Regions from separate parts of the Nocardiopsis synnemataformans genome, predicted to be linked through region 2. Evidence: riboswitches for the same ligand, from Rfam matches in the RefSeq annotation. Region 2 holds a riboswitch; the other holds the start of a gene.
The links. Region 2 has a riboswitch for cobalamin ahead of ACSIH6_RS12680 (ferredoxin-like domain-containing protein). Riboswitches for the same ligand answer to the same signal wherever they lie in the genome.
Positions count from the first base shown of each region.

Region 1: another riboswitch for cobalamin. It lies ahead of metE (5-methyltetrahydropteroyltriglutamate--homocysteine S-methyltransferase); the one in region 2 lies ahead of ACSIH6_RS12680 (ferredoxin-like domain-containing protein).

Region 1 covers NZ_CBDRFA010000002.1:213,448-220,509, forward strand. Annotated here, with positions in the region: gene ACSIH6_RS02015 (coiled-coil domain-containing protein) at 1-1,028, shown strand, start outside; gene ACSIH6_RS02020 (DUF3558 domain-containing protein) at 1,481-2,497, shown strand; gene metE (5-methyltetrahydropteroyltriglutamate--homocysteine S-methyltransferase) at 2,571-4,877, opposite strand; cobalamin riboswitch at 5,043-5,203, opposite strand; gene ACSIH6_RS02030 (polysaccharide deacetylase family protein) at 5,474-7,054, shown strand.
Region 2 covers NZ_CBDRFA010000018.1:15,108-22,169, forward strand. Annotated here, with positions in the region: gene nhaC (Na+/H+ antiporter NhaC) at 1-312, shown strand, start outside; gene ACSIH6_RS12675 (AAA family ATPase) at 427-3,759, opposite strand; cobalamin riboswitch at 3,942-4,148, shown strand; gene ACSIH6_RS12680 (ferredoxin-like domain-containing protein) at 4,203-5,129, shown strand; gene ACSIH6_RS12685 (precorrin-8X methylmutase) at 5,126-5,791, shown strand; gene ACSIH6_RS12690 (precorrin-2 C(20)-methyltransferase) at 5,788-7,062, shown strand, end outside.

The DNA.
Region 1 (7,062 bases), on a different contig from region 2:
GAGTGGACGATTTCGCCGACTTCTGGGCTCCCGACCCTCCCGAACTCAGCTGGCCGGACCGCGCCCGGGCCCTGGCGGGGCTCCTTCCCGCCGCCGCGCGCCCGGGCCGCGCGCGTGTGGCGGCGCTGGCGGTGGCCGTGCTGGGGAGCTTCCTGTTCGCGCCCCAGAGCACGGTCTCGGCGGCGCCGGTGCCCGGTGAGCCGGAGGACATGGGCTCCCTCCAGGACCGCGCGGAGGCCCTGAGCGAGGAGTTCAACGGCGAGCTGCGCGACATGGAGGGCGTCATCCAGGAGGCCGAGCGCGCCGAGGAGCGGGCCCAGAGCACCCGCGAGGACGTGGACGCCGCACGCGAGCAGGTGCGCGCCCTGGCGGTGGCCACCTACACCAGCAGCGGGATCGACCTGTCGATGTCGCTGTTCGTCGAGGCCGAGCCCGACGAGGTCATCGACCGCGCGGTGGTGATCAACTACCTGTCCACCAGCAACCAGGACAAGATCGACCAGCTCAGCCAGGCCCTGGAGCGCGACGAGACCGCGCAGGAGAACGCCGAGGAGCAGCTGGCCGCGGCCGAGGAGGACCTGGACGAGCTGGAGGGGCGCCGCGAGGAGGTCCAGGAGATGATCGCGGACCACCCCGTGCAGCCGATGGGCGGCCCGCTCAACATCACCCCGCGCACCGAGCAGATGCGTGAGCTGATCATCGAGGAGTTCGGCGAGGGTACCGAGTACGGCGGTGTGGGCTGCTACCGGGCGGTCGGCGGCTGGGTCGTCGGCGAGCACCCCAAGGGCCGCGCCTGCGACTTCATGGTGGACCCCAACGGCAACACCCCCATCCCCGAGCAGGTCGACCGCGGCTACGCGATCGCCGAGTGGGCCAGGGAGAACGCCGACCGCCTGGGCATCATGTACATCATCTACCGGCAGCAGATCTGGGACATCCGCCGGGGCGACGAGGGCTGGCGCGACATGGCCGACCGCGGCAGCATCACCGAGAACCACTTCGACCACGTGCACATCTCGATGTTCTGATCCGGCGGCGCCCGCGGCGGACGCCCCATTACCCCGCGCGGGACGCGACCGCGCGGGGAACGGCGTCACGATTGCGTCACATGCGGGATGAGTTCCTGCACAACCGACACGAAACAGTGACGATTCACCCTGCTACCCCCGGTCTGACCTGCCCAGGGGACACCACTCGCGGCTAGGATGCACACGTCCCGGCCCGGGCCGAAGGACGTCTTCGGCCTCATCCGACCGCCGCCCCCGGTGGTCGGTCCCCCGGTCCACCGCAACCTCCACACGGAGGCGGGGAACGCCCGCCCACTCCCCCGCCCTCGCCCGCGGGACGGCAGTGGCGACAGGTGCGCCTCCCCCACACGGTCACCGTGTCCCTTCCGGGGTCGCACGGGAAGCCGTGAGAACCCAACGGCGCACACACGCGTCCCAGACAACACGGTCATCACACACGGGCGAGGGGAGCCATGAGCGAAAACGGACCATACAACCAGCCGCCGCAGAACCCATACGGCGGTGGGGACAACAGTGGGAGCCAACCGCCCTACGGCCCGCCCCACGGCGCCCCCTACGGCGACCCCGGCACCGGTGGGCAGCCGCCCTACGGCGGCCCCGCGGGTTTCCCCGGCCCCCAGGAGCAGCAGATGTACGGGGGCGGCCAGCCGCCCTACGGCGGCGGTCCCGGCGGCCCCGGATACCCCCCTCCGCCCCCGCAGCAGCCCCAGGGCGGCGGCAGCAAGGCGGGCCTGTGGGTGGTGATCGGCGGCGGCGCCGTGATCATCGTCCTGGTCATCGCGGTCGTGGTCGTGCTCTTCACCAACGACGGCGGACAGCAGACCGTGGCGCCCGAGCCCGAGCCCTCCCCGAGCGCGGAGGCGACCACCGGCGGCGAGGAGACGACCGAGCCCACCACCGACGCGGCCCCCGCGGGCGAGCCCCCCTACGCGGTGCCCGCCGAGCCCTGCGACGCCTTCACCGACCAGGTGCTCTCCGACTTCCTGATCCAGGACGAGGGCGACAAGTACGTCCAGGACAACAACTCCTACTGCGAGAGCCTGGAAGGGGCTGCCCCGGAGGGCAACCCGTCCGAGAGCTACGCGATGTTCGAGATCAGCTACCAGGTCCCCTACTCCGCCGCCGACTCCGTCGAGGCCGCCACCACCGACTTCCAGTCCGGGGTGCAGGAGCTCAGGGGTGAGGGTGACTACAACACCTTCTACGACTCCGCGAACGTGGAGGAGGACAAGGAGGTGGACCTCGGCGACGAGGCCCACTACGTCCTCACCAAGTACGACTTCCTGGGCGAGGACATCCCCGAGGCCACGCTGCTGATCCGCACCGCCAACCTCAACATCCGGGTCCAGTACCAGATGCACCCGCCCTTCACCGAGGGCGCCTCCGCCGAGGACCTGGTCATGCCCGACAACGTCGAGGAGCTCATGCTCAACGCCGGCGCCGAGGCGCTGGCTCTGGTCGGCAGCTGAGACGGCTGACCGGACACGGTGTGAGGGGCCGCGGCGTTCGCCGCGGCCCCTCACGCGTGTCAGTCCCCGGTGGTCAGGCGCCCGGCAGGTCGGCGCGCACCCGGCGGGCCGCCTCGACCATGTTGCGCAGGGCCTGCTCGGCCTCGGCGTAGCCGCGCGTCTTGAGGCCGCAGTCGGGGTTCACCCACAGGTTCTGGGCGTCGACGTGCGCGACCGCCAGGCGCAGCGCCCCCTCGATCTCCTCCACCGAGGGCACCCGCGGGGAGTGGATGTCGTACACGCCCGGGCCGATCCCGCGCCTGTAGCCCCGGCCGCCCAGGTCCCGCACCAGCTCCATGCGCGAGCGGGCCGCCTCCACGCTGGTGACGTCGGCGTCCAGCGCCTCGATGCCGCCGACGATCAGCCCGAACTCCGAGTAGCACATGTGCGTGTGGACGGTCGTGGACGGCGACACCCCCGACGTGGCCAGGCGGAAGGAACCCACCGCCCAGTCCAGGTACCGCTCCCGGTGCTCCGAGCGCAGCGGCAGCAGTTCGCGCAGGGCCGCCTCGTCCACCTGGATGTGGCGGATCCCGGCGCGCTCCAGGTCGGCGACCTCGTCGCGCAGCGCGAGGCCCACCTGGCGGGCGGTCTCGCCGAGCGGCTGGTCGGTGCGCACGAACGACCAGGCGAGCATGGTGACCGGACCGGTCAGCATTCCCTTGACCGGCTTGTCGGTGCGCGACTGGGCGTAGGTGGTCCACTCCACCGTCATCGGTGTGGGGCGCGAGACGTCGCCGAACAGGATCGGCGGGCGCACGCACCGCGAACCGTAGGACTGCACCCACCCGTTCCGGGTGGTGGCGTAGCCCTCCAGCTGCTCGGCGAAGTACTGGACCATGTCGTTGCGCTCGGGCTCGCCGTGCACGAGCACGTCCAGGCCGATCTCCTCCTGGAGCGCGATCACGCGGTCGATCTCCTCGCGCAGGACGGCCTTGTAGGCGTCCTCGGCCAGTTCGCCCCCGCGGTGGGCGGCGCGGGCGCGGCGCAGCTCGGCGGTCTGGGGGAAGGACCCGATGGTGGTCGTGGTGAGCGGGGTGTCGGTGGGCCTTCCCCGCTCCTGCGGGCGCTCGTAGGCGTCCGGGCCCAGGGCGTCGAGCCGGGCGCGTACGCGCGCGTCGGTGAAGGCGGGGGGACGGACGCCGCCCTGTCCGGTGTACTCGGCCTCGGCCCCCTCGGACAGCGCACGGCCGAGCAGGGCCGTCTCCTGGGCCTTCTGCCTGGCGAAGGCCAGGGCCCCGCGCAGCTCGGGGGCCAGGGAGGTCTCGGCGTCCAGGTCCAGGGGCACGTGCAGTAGGGAGCAGGAGGTGCTCACGGTGAGCTCGTCGGTGAGGGCCAGCAGGGTGCCGAGCGTGGCCACGGCGGCCGGGACGTCGGTGCGCCAGACGTTGCGGCCCTCCACCACGCCCGCGACCAGGCGGGTGGCACCCAGACCGGAGACCCGCACCAGGTCGTCCACGCCCTCGTCGTCGGTGACCAGGTCCAGGCCGACCGCCTCGACCGCGGAGTCCTTGAGGACGCGCAGGGCGGCGGAGCCGATGGAGCCGAAGTAGGTGGACACCAGCAGGGAGGGGCGGTCGGCGACCGCCCCCAGGCGCTGGTAGGCGCGCTCCAGGTGGCCGACGGCGGCGCGGCCCTCGTCGGTGGCCAGGATCGGCTCGTCCAGCTGGACCTCGGTGGCACCCGCGGCCCGCAGGTCGCCGAGCAGCTGGGCGTAGGCGTCCAGGAGCTGGTCGAGCAGCTGGACGGGCTCCCAGCCCTCGGGGGCGCCGTCGGCGGGCTTGGCCAGCATCAGGAAGGTGAGCGGGCCGACCAGGACCGGGCGGGTGTGGAAACCCGCCTCGGCGGCCTCGCGGAACTCGGCGACGGGCTTGTCGCCCACCAGGCGGGGTCGGGTGCCGGGCGAGAGTTCGGGGACCAGGTAGTGGTAGTTCGTGTCGAACCACTTGGTCATCTCCAGCGGCGGAGCGTCCTGCTCGCCGCGGGCGAGCGCGAAGTAGCGGCGCAGCTCCTCCTCGCGGTCCGGCGCGGCGGCGGGCGGGGCGAAGCGGGAGGGGACCAGGTCGAACAGGACCGCGGTGTCCAGCACGTGGTCGTAGTAGGAGAACGTGTTGGAGGGGATGTCGTCGACACCGGCCTCGCGCAGCTGGGCGTAGACGCCCAGGCGCAGCTCGGCGGCGACCGCGTCCAGTTCACGGGCGGTGGTGCGGCCCCTCCAGTGGGACTCGCAGGCGCGCTTGAGCTCGCGGTCGGGGCCGATGCGCGGGTAGCCGTGCACGCTGGAGCGCACGGAGGGGCGGGGCCCGCCCGGGGCCGCGGACGGCGTGGGGGTCGTGGTCATGAGCTTCTCTCCCTCGTCGAAAGCCGGGTACCGGCCGCGAGGGGGAGGAGAGGGGTGGGCACGCCGACGGGCGCGCCTCGGGCGCGCACTGGACCTGCCACCGCCTCCGGCCCTCCCTCGGGGCGCGGGACCACCGGCGCCGCGGGTGCGCCGCCGGGTGGAGGCAGGTCTTCGGACTCGGGGGCGCGGGCGGTGCGGACACCGCTCCTCCTAATGGCCGCCGCTTCCCGGTTTCCGGTCTTCGCGACCGGCACTACCAGTGCTCATGGCGACGTTCGTTCCCCCATACCGCTGCGGGGCAGTCCCGGACTCACACCGGGTTCCCTCTTGCGACATGGTTCCGCCCCGTCCGGGCCGGGCCCGCGAGGTGGATCATGTACCTTCCACGGCTGCAAGTATAGGGAGGGCCCCTTCGCCCCTGTACCCGGCGTGCGGCCCCATGCGCCCGACCCGGACGGTGAGAACCCCCGGCCCACGGTCGGCGTCACACACGAAGTCAAGCGTTGCGCGGGTGAGCCTCCCCTCTGCTCCCCGCGGACGTTCGTCTGAGCGATGAACGTGGAGATTCCCTCGTGAATAAGCAGTCCCGCCTCGCCATGGCACCGGACCACCCCCTGATCACGGTCGTGGTAGCCCTGGCGGTCCTGGCGGGCATGGTGTTGTTGGCCACCCGCTCCTCCGGCGAGTCCGAGCCCCCGGAGCAGACGCACGGAGCGCCGGTCTCCGAGAGCGAACCGCCGCCCCCGGCCTCCGGCGACCCCGGCGGGCTGACCGAGGTGGACGCGGCCGCCGTGGCGGGCGTGGAGGAGGCCGAGCTGCCCTACGACGGGGATGTCTCCGTCACGGTGACCTACCCGGTGGTCCCCAACGCCGAGCCGCTGGCCGACTTCCTGGAGCGTGAGCTGACCGACGAGGTGCACGCCTTCGAGGCGGCCAACCCCGGCGCGGTCTCCTTCGAGGCGGAGTGGAACCTGACCGCGGCGCGCGACGGCCTGCTCGGGGTCCGCATGACCCGGGTCGAGACCGACTCCGAGGGGTCCCGGGAGGGGTACACCACCTACTGGTACGACACCGCGACCGCGGCGCACCACCCCTCCGCTGCCCTGGTCGGCGGCCAGGAACAGCTGGAGGAGCTCAACGGCCTGGTGCGCGGCGCCGTCGGGAACGGGGACGGCGGGGAGGGCTCGGCCGACCCCGACGTCATCCACCCGATCAGTTCCCTGTACGACTCGGTGGGCTTCAACCCCGACGGAGACCTGGTCGTGGAGTTCGACGCCGGGCAGGTCGCCCCGGCGGAGGAGGGCCGCACGCGCGCGGTGGTCGACGCCGGTGAGGCCGAGGGCCTGCTGTCCGAGCTGGGCCTGCGCGTGCGCGACGCCGCGACCGTGGGCGTCGAGGACTTCTCCATCGCCGCCCCGCCCCAGGCCGACAAGGACGGCCAGGAGGACGGACCCGTGCCCGGACAGGTGTCCGCGGTGGACTCCGACGTCGACTGCTCCGACCCCGACACCAAGTGCGTGGCGCTGACCTACGACGACGGCCCCGGCGGGCGCACCCCCGAACTGCTGGACGCCCTCGCCGAGTACGACGCGCGGGCCACGTTCTTCGTCACCGGCAACCCCGTCATGGAGCACCCGCACACGGTGCGGCGCGCCTACGCCGAGGGGCACGAGATCGCCAACCACACCCTGAACCACCCCGACCTGGCCGGTCTGGGCGCGGGAGGGGTGCGCTCGGACCTGGACGTCGTGCAGGCGCTGGTGTACCGCGAGACGGGCTACAGCATGGACCTCATGCGCCCGCCCTACGGCTCGACCGACGAGGGCGTGGCCTCGGTGACCGCGGACATGGGCCTGGCCCAGATCCTGTGGAGCGTGGACACCCTCGACTGGAAGGACCGCAAGGCCTCGGTGATCCACGACCGGGCGGTGGAGGGCGCTTCGGACGGGGCGATCATCCTCATGCACGACATCCACGGCACCACCGTCGACGCCTCCCGCACGATCATCCGGGAGCTGGACGAGCACGGGTACACCATGGTCACGGTGTCCCAGCTGCTCGGGACCACGACCCCCGGCGAGACCTACGTCGACGGGGTCCCCGACGCCCCGGAGGAGAGCGCCGAGCCCTCCGAGGGGGCCGGGGAGCACGGTGAGGAAGACGAGCAGGCTCCCTAGGGAGACCC
Region 2 (7,062 bases):
AACGCCCTGGTGACGTTCTTCCTGGTCAAGGACGTCTACGGCGACGCCTACCGGGCCAGGAACCTGCACCCGGTCAACCTGTCGCGCAGCATGGAGGACTCGGTCACGATCACCGAGGTGCTGATGCCCTGGACGGTGTCGGGCGTCTTCTTCGCCACGACCCTGGGCGTGGCCAACTTCGAGTTCCTGCCGTGGGCGGTGTTCAACTGGAGCGGCTTCCTGTTCTCCGCCCTGATCGCCTTCCTGGCGCCGCTGACCCGCGGCTTCGGCATCCGCCGCCTCGAACCGGAGCAGGAGCGCTCCACGGCGTGAGCCCCGCCCCCGGCGGTCATGGGAAAGGGGGAGCGGAGCACGTGCTCCGCTCCCCCTTTCCCGAGGAGGCGATCCGGCCGGTGGCCGCGCGGCGGCGGGGTACTCCCGCGAGGCCTACGGGGCTTCGACGACGTCCTCGGGACGCAGGGTCTGCAACTCCGCCATCCCGGGGTCCTCCCCCGCCAGGGCCGCCGCCTCGATCCGCCTCGCCTGACGGATCACGCTCTCCTCGAACAGCTTGCGGACCTCGCGCCCGTTGCCGTCCCCGAACACCCCGGCCCGCTCGGCCACCAACGCGCCCAGCGCCCCACGCGTCTCCTCGGGCACCAGGAAGTCGTTGCCCTCGGCCATCCCGACGAAGATCCGCACCAGATCGTCAGCGGCGTAGGGGGCGAACTCCACCGTCCGGGAGAACCGCGACTCCAGACCCGGGTTGGTCGCCATGAACGCGCGCATCTCCCCGGTGTAACCGGCGGCGATCACCACCACCTCGTCGCGGTGGTCCTCCATCAGCTTCAGGAGCGTGTCGATGGCCTCCTGGCCGAAGTCGTGACCGCTACCGCCCGGCCGGGCGAGCGCGTACGCCTCGTCGACGAACAGCACACCGCCGCGCGCCCGGTCGAACACCTCGCGCGTGCGCTGGGCGGTGTGGCCCACGTACGAGCCCACCAGGTCCGCCCGGCTGGCCTCCACCACCTGCCCCTGGGCGAGCACCCCCAGGGCGGCCAGCAGCTCCCCGTAGACACGCGCGACCGTGGTCTTGCCCGTTCCCGGAGGCCCGGCGAAGACCAGGTGCCGGGAGGGCAGCGGGGCCTCCAGCCCGGCCGCCTGCCGTCGGCGTCCGGCCGAGATCAGGTTCGTCAGGTCGGCCACCTCCCGCTTCACCGCCGCCAGGCCCACCATGGCGTCCAGTCGCCGCATCAGTTCCTCGACCTGCCCGGCGTCCCTGGGCCCCTCCGCGACCCTGGCGGAGAGCCCGCCGTCCACGACCCCGGCGAGGTCCTCGGGCAGGATCAGCGACAGGTCCTCCGCCGAACCGAAGTCCCCGTCGACGATCCGGGTGGCCTGGGTCTGGACGGTCTCCTCGAACACGCGGCGCGCCTCGCGACCGTTGCCGAAGGTCTCGTCGCGCTTCTGTGCCTGGAAGTGCCGGGTGACCAGCTCCCGCACACCCTCCCCCAGCGTGTAGCCCTGCTTGTGCGCCACCCCCGTGAAGATCGTGGTGAGCTGCTCGGGCGAGTAGTTCTCGAAATCGATGGTGCGGGCGACCCGCGACCGCAGCCCGGGGTTGGCGTCGAGGAAGCCGCGCATCTCGCTGGAGTACCCGGCGAAGACGATGACGACCTCCTCGCGCAGGTCCTCCATGAGCTTGATGAGGGTGTCGATGGCCTCCTGGCCGAAGTCGGAGCCGCTGCCGAACGTGCGGGACAGGGCGTAGGCCTCGTCGACGAACAGGACGCCGCCCCGGGCCCGCTCGACCACCTCGGTGACCTTGGCGCTGGTGCCGCCCAGGTGCTCGGCCACGAGGTCGGGGCGGGCGGCCTCCACGAACTGGCCGCTGCCCAGCACACCCAGGGAGCGCAGGATCCGCCCGTAGAGCCGGGCCACGGTCGTCTTGCCGGTTCCGGGCGGCCCGGAGAAGACCAGGTGGCGGCTGACGTTGAGCTCGGGCAGTCCCGCCGCCACACGTTTGACGTTGACCTGCTGGAAGTTGACGAGGGCGCGAACCTCCTTCTTCACCCCGTCCAGGCCCACCATGGAGTCCAGTTCGGCCAGCAGTTCCTCCAGCGGCTGGGCCTCCCCCTCGGGTGCGTCCGGCGCGGCCGCGCCGCCGCCGTCGGCCGTGGCCCGCGCCCTGACCCTGTCACCGCCCTTGTTCCCGGTGATCTCGGTGTCCTCGGCCTGCACGGTCGCGGTGTCGGCGGCGTCCACCCCCTCACCGGCGTTGCCGGAGACCGTGCACCCCACCAGGCGTACCCGGCTGGTGTCGTACACGGCCAGCCCGGAACCGTCCCCGTCACGGACCTCGGTGTCCTCCAACGTGACCACGGCCCCGTTCTCCACGCCGACTCCGGCCGACGCACACCCGCTCACCGTCGACGAGCGCAGGACCAGCCGCGACTCACCTCCCACGTAGGCACCGTGTAGGGCGCAGTCCGAGATCCGGGCGTCGTCGACCTCGACCTCGGACCCGTCCTTGACGGTCAGCGCGTTGAGCCTGCTGTTGGTGATCGCCATTCCGCGCACCGTGACCGTGCTGTCCTCGGTGACGAGGAGACCGCCCCTGACGTCATCCCCGCTCAGGTCGGTCAGGCTTCCCCGCGCGTCGACGATGTGCGTCATCGTCGACGACTGCGAGGCACGCAACCCGGTGACCTCGAACCGCCCCTTCTGCGCGGCGAACACGCTCCGCCTCTCCAGTGCCTCCGGCGTGCTCTCACGCAGTTCGACGTCCGAGAGCGTCGTCCGGCACTCCTCGACGTAGACCCCGTTCCCACCGACACGGGACAGGGACAGCCTCTCGCCGCTGACTCTGGCCTCCTTTCCGTAGAGGCCTGTCAGGGCGGCGTCCTCGACGACCAGGTCGCGGACGGTCAACGCGCCCCCGGTGGTCGCCAGGGCGCTGGCCCTGGCGTTGGTGATACGGCCGTGGGTGATGGTCATCTCGGAGTCGTCCCAGGCGTACACGGAGTCGCCGCCGGCGCGGCCGCCGTCCACTCTGAGGTGGTCGAACTCCGCCCTGGAGCGCCCGGTCACCCGTACCGGCCAGCCCCGGTCCCCGATGACCGTCAGGTTGGTGAACTTCGGAGCCGCCCCGTCCCGTACGTGGACCGCCTGGGTCTCCTCCCCGCCGCAGTCGGTCAGGACGCAGTCGGTGACCGCGGGCGAGGCCTTGGAGATGTACAGGGTGTGCCACGTGTCGTGGCCCCCGCTGAAGGTGGTCCCGCGGATCTCGGGGGAGTCGGGACCCTCGACGATGAGCACGGCGTCGGTGAAACGGCAGCCGTCCACCTTCCCCGTGGAGTCGTCCACGCTCACGCCGCCGCCCTCGAACCCGCAGTTGGTGAACTCGGCTTCGGCGTTCTTCACGTTCACTCGCGTACTCGCGGAGAAGACGCAGTCGACGGCCTTGAGGGAGGCCTTCGGGTGCACGTACACGGGCGGATACTCGGCCGAGGCGTTGCGCACGTGCACACCGTGCAGTTCCAGCCGCCCCTTGTGCACGTTGAACACGTTCGTGTCGCCCACCGAGACCGTCACGGTGCCGGGACCGTGGAGGGGCACCACGATGACGTGCTGGTTCACGCCGAGCACCCGGGATTCCGCGTAGTGGCCCGGTTCGACGTGCAGGTACAGGTCACAGCCCGCGTACATCGGGGCCCGCAGCGCCGCGTCCAGGCTGGAGAAGGCGTAGGGGTCGGTCTGCGAGATTCGGACCGTGTACATCCATCGGCTCCCGGGAGTAGGGCACGGCGGGGCGAACCGTGCGGAGGATACGCGGTACGTACCGTATCGGCCGGATGCGTCACGCACCGCCGACCGCGCTCCCGTGCCCGGGACCGGCCGCCTTCGGCCACGCCGGAGCCGCGTCGGGGCGAAGGCCCCTGGAGCTGCCCCGGAAGGGGGACGGTACCCTCGTCGAGCCAGTCGAACTCCACCTCGTGGGGCAGGGAACCCGGTGCGAATCCGGGACTGACGCGCAGCGGTGAGGGTGACGGGCGGGCACGCCCCGGGGACGCGCTTCCCCGGGACAGCCACTGGAGCGCACGCTCCGGGAAGGCGCTCCGCACCGGTCGATCCCGAGTCCGAAGACCTGCTGGCGCTGGCGGTGACGGGCCGCCAGGTCAACCGCGGACCCCGCGAACGGGTCCCTGACCCGAAGGACGCGCATGTCCCCGATGGGTTCCCCAATCCCATCCTCCACCGTCCGCTCCCGGCGCGACCGCTGCCCGGGCGCCCTGCGGCCCTGGCCCGCCGATGACGGGCTGCTGGTCCGGCTCCGGCTCGTCGGCGGCAGGCTCCCCGCCCGCTCGCTGCGCGCCCTGGCCGCCGTGGCCCAGGAGTACGGCGACGGCCGGATCCACGTCACCGGGCGGGCCAACGTGCAGCTGCGCGCCCTGCCCGGGAGCGACGGGCGGCTGACTCCCGAGGTGCTCCGGGCCCTGGAGGGAACCGGCCTGCTGCCCTCGCCCGCCCACGAACTGGTCCGCAACGTCATGGTCTCCCCGTGCACGGGACTGGCGGGCGGGAAGGCCGACCTGCGCCCCGTGGCCGCCGCGCTGGACGCGCTGCTGTGCGCCGAACCGCACCGCGCAGCCCTTCCCGGCCGCTTCCTCTTCGCCCTGGACGACGGAAGCGGCGACCTGCTGGAGCGCTCCTGCGACCTGGGGCTCGTCGCCCTCGACGCGCACACCGCCCAGCTCAGGGTCGGGGAGCGCTGGGGCCCGCTGACGCCGCTGGACGAGGCCGCGGACTCACTCGTCCACCTCGCCGACCGGTTCCTGGAACGGCGCGGCGACGGCCCCGCAGCGCCCTGGCACGTCGCCGAACTCGCCTCGCCCCTGACCGACCCGGCGCCGCCGGACCCGAGGCTGCCCGACCCCGCGCCGCCGCTGCCGCACGGCTCGCTGCCCGGGATCGGACGGCACGTCCCCGTGCCCGACGACGGCCTGGACCGGGTCGCCGCCGACGCACTCGCCGCCGAAGCGCTCGACGCCCGATCCGGAGAACTCGTCGTCACGCCGTGGCGCGCCGTTCTCGTCCCCAGGAAGCACGGTCCCGGACAGCCCGGTCACGTCCCCGGGGAGGCGCGGTGACCTCCCCCAGACGCCCGAACCGGCACTACGAGTACGTCGACGACGGGCCCGCGATCTACACCGACTCCTTCGCCACCATCCGGCGCGAGGCCCGGCTCGACCACCTGCCCGCCAACGCCGAACGGCTCGCCGTGCGGATGATCCACGGCACCGGCCAGGTCGACCTCGCCGACGACCTCGTCGTCCACCCCGACCTGGTCCCCTCGGCGCGCGCCGCCCTCCGGGCCGGTGCGCCGATCCTGTGCGACGCGCGCATGGTGGCCTCCGGCGTGACCGCGAGCCGCCTGCCCAGCGACAACGAGGTGCTCTGCCTCCTGGGCGACGAGCGGGTCCCCGCCCTGGCCCTGGAGTGGGGCACCACCCGCACCGCGGCCGCGGTGTCCCTGTGGGAGCCGCTGCTCGACGGCGCCGTGGTCGCCGTCGGCAACGCGCCCACCGCCCTGTTCCACCTGCTGGAGATGCTGGTCGACGGCGCTCCGCGCCCGGCCGCCATCGTCGGCTGCCCGGTCGGCTTCGTCGGCGCCGCCGAGTCCAAGCAGGCGCTGACCGAACTCCGCGACCGACACGGCGTCGACGTCCCCTACGTGACCGCGCGCGGTCGCCGCGGGGGTTCGGCGATGACCTCCTCAGCCCTCAACGCACTCGCCAAGGAGGAAGAGTGACCGGCCGTTTCCACGGCGTCGGCGTCGGCCCCGGCGACCCCGAGCTGATCACCCTCAAGGCGGCCAGGCTCATCGCCGCGGCCGACGTCGTCGCCTACCACGCGGGGGTGGGCAAGGAGTCCAACGCCCGCCGCGTCGCCGACGCCCTGATCCCGGACTCCGTGGTCGAGGAACAGCTGACCTACCCGGTGACCACCGGCGCGACCGACCACCCGGGCGGTTACGCGGGCGCGCTGGCCGACTTCTACGAGGAGTCCGCCGCGCGGCTGGCCGCCCACCTGGACGCCGGACGCGACGTCGTCCTGCTCTCCGAGGGGGATCCGCTGTTCTACGGGTCGTACATGTACATGCACGACCGGCTGTCCGAGCGCTACCCCACCGAGATCGTGCCGGGGATCCCGGCGTTCGCCGCCGCCACGGCCGCCGCGGCCGCCCCGCTGGCCCGGCAGACCGACGTGCTCACCGTGCTGCCCGGCACCCTGCCCGAACCGGAGCTGGCCCGCCGCCTGGCCGACACCGACGCGGCCGTGGTCATGAAGCTGGGCCGGACCTTCCCGGCCGTGCGCCGCGCCCTGGCCGCGGCCGGGCGGCTGGAGCACGCGGTGTACGTGGAGCGGGCCTCGATGGGCGGGGAGCGGCGGCTGCCGGTCGCCGAGGTCGACCCGGCGACGGTGCCCTACTTCTCCCTGGTGCTGGTCACCGGGGACAGCCGCAACGGCCGGCGTTCCCGCGAGGTCGGCGCGGCTGCGCGGACGGGGGCTGCCCAGGCGGCCCAGGCGGCGCAGACGGCGGGTCCCGCCGGACCGGCGGCCGAACTGCTGGTCGTGGGTCTGGGCCCCGGCCCCGAACGCTGGCTCACCCCCGAGGCCCGCGCCGCGCTGGCCGAGGTGGACCACGTGGTGGGCTACGGCCCCTACGTCGACCGGGTCCCGCAGCGCCCCGGGCTCACCCGGCACGCCTCCGGCAACACCGTCGAACTCCAGCGCGCCCGGTTCGCCCTCGACCTGGCCGGGCGCGGCGAACGCGTCGCCGTGGTCTCGGGCGGGGACGCCGGTGTCTTCGGCATGGCCACCGCCGTGTTCGAGGCGGCCGAGGACCCCGCCTACCGGGACGTGCCCGTCCGGGTGCTGCCGGGGGTCAGCGCCGTCCAGGCGGTCGCGGCCCGCGCGGGCGCCCCCGTGGGCGGCGACTTCGCGGTGATGAGCCTGTCGGACCGCCTCAAACCGTGGGAGGTGGTCGAGCGGCGGTTGCGCGCCGTCGCCGAGGCCGAC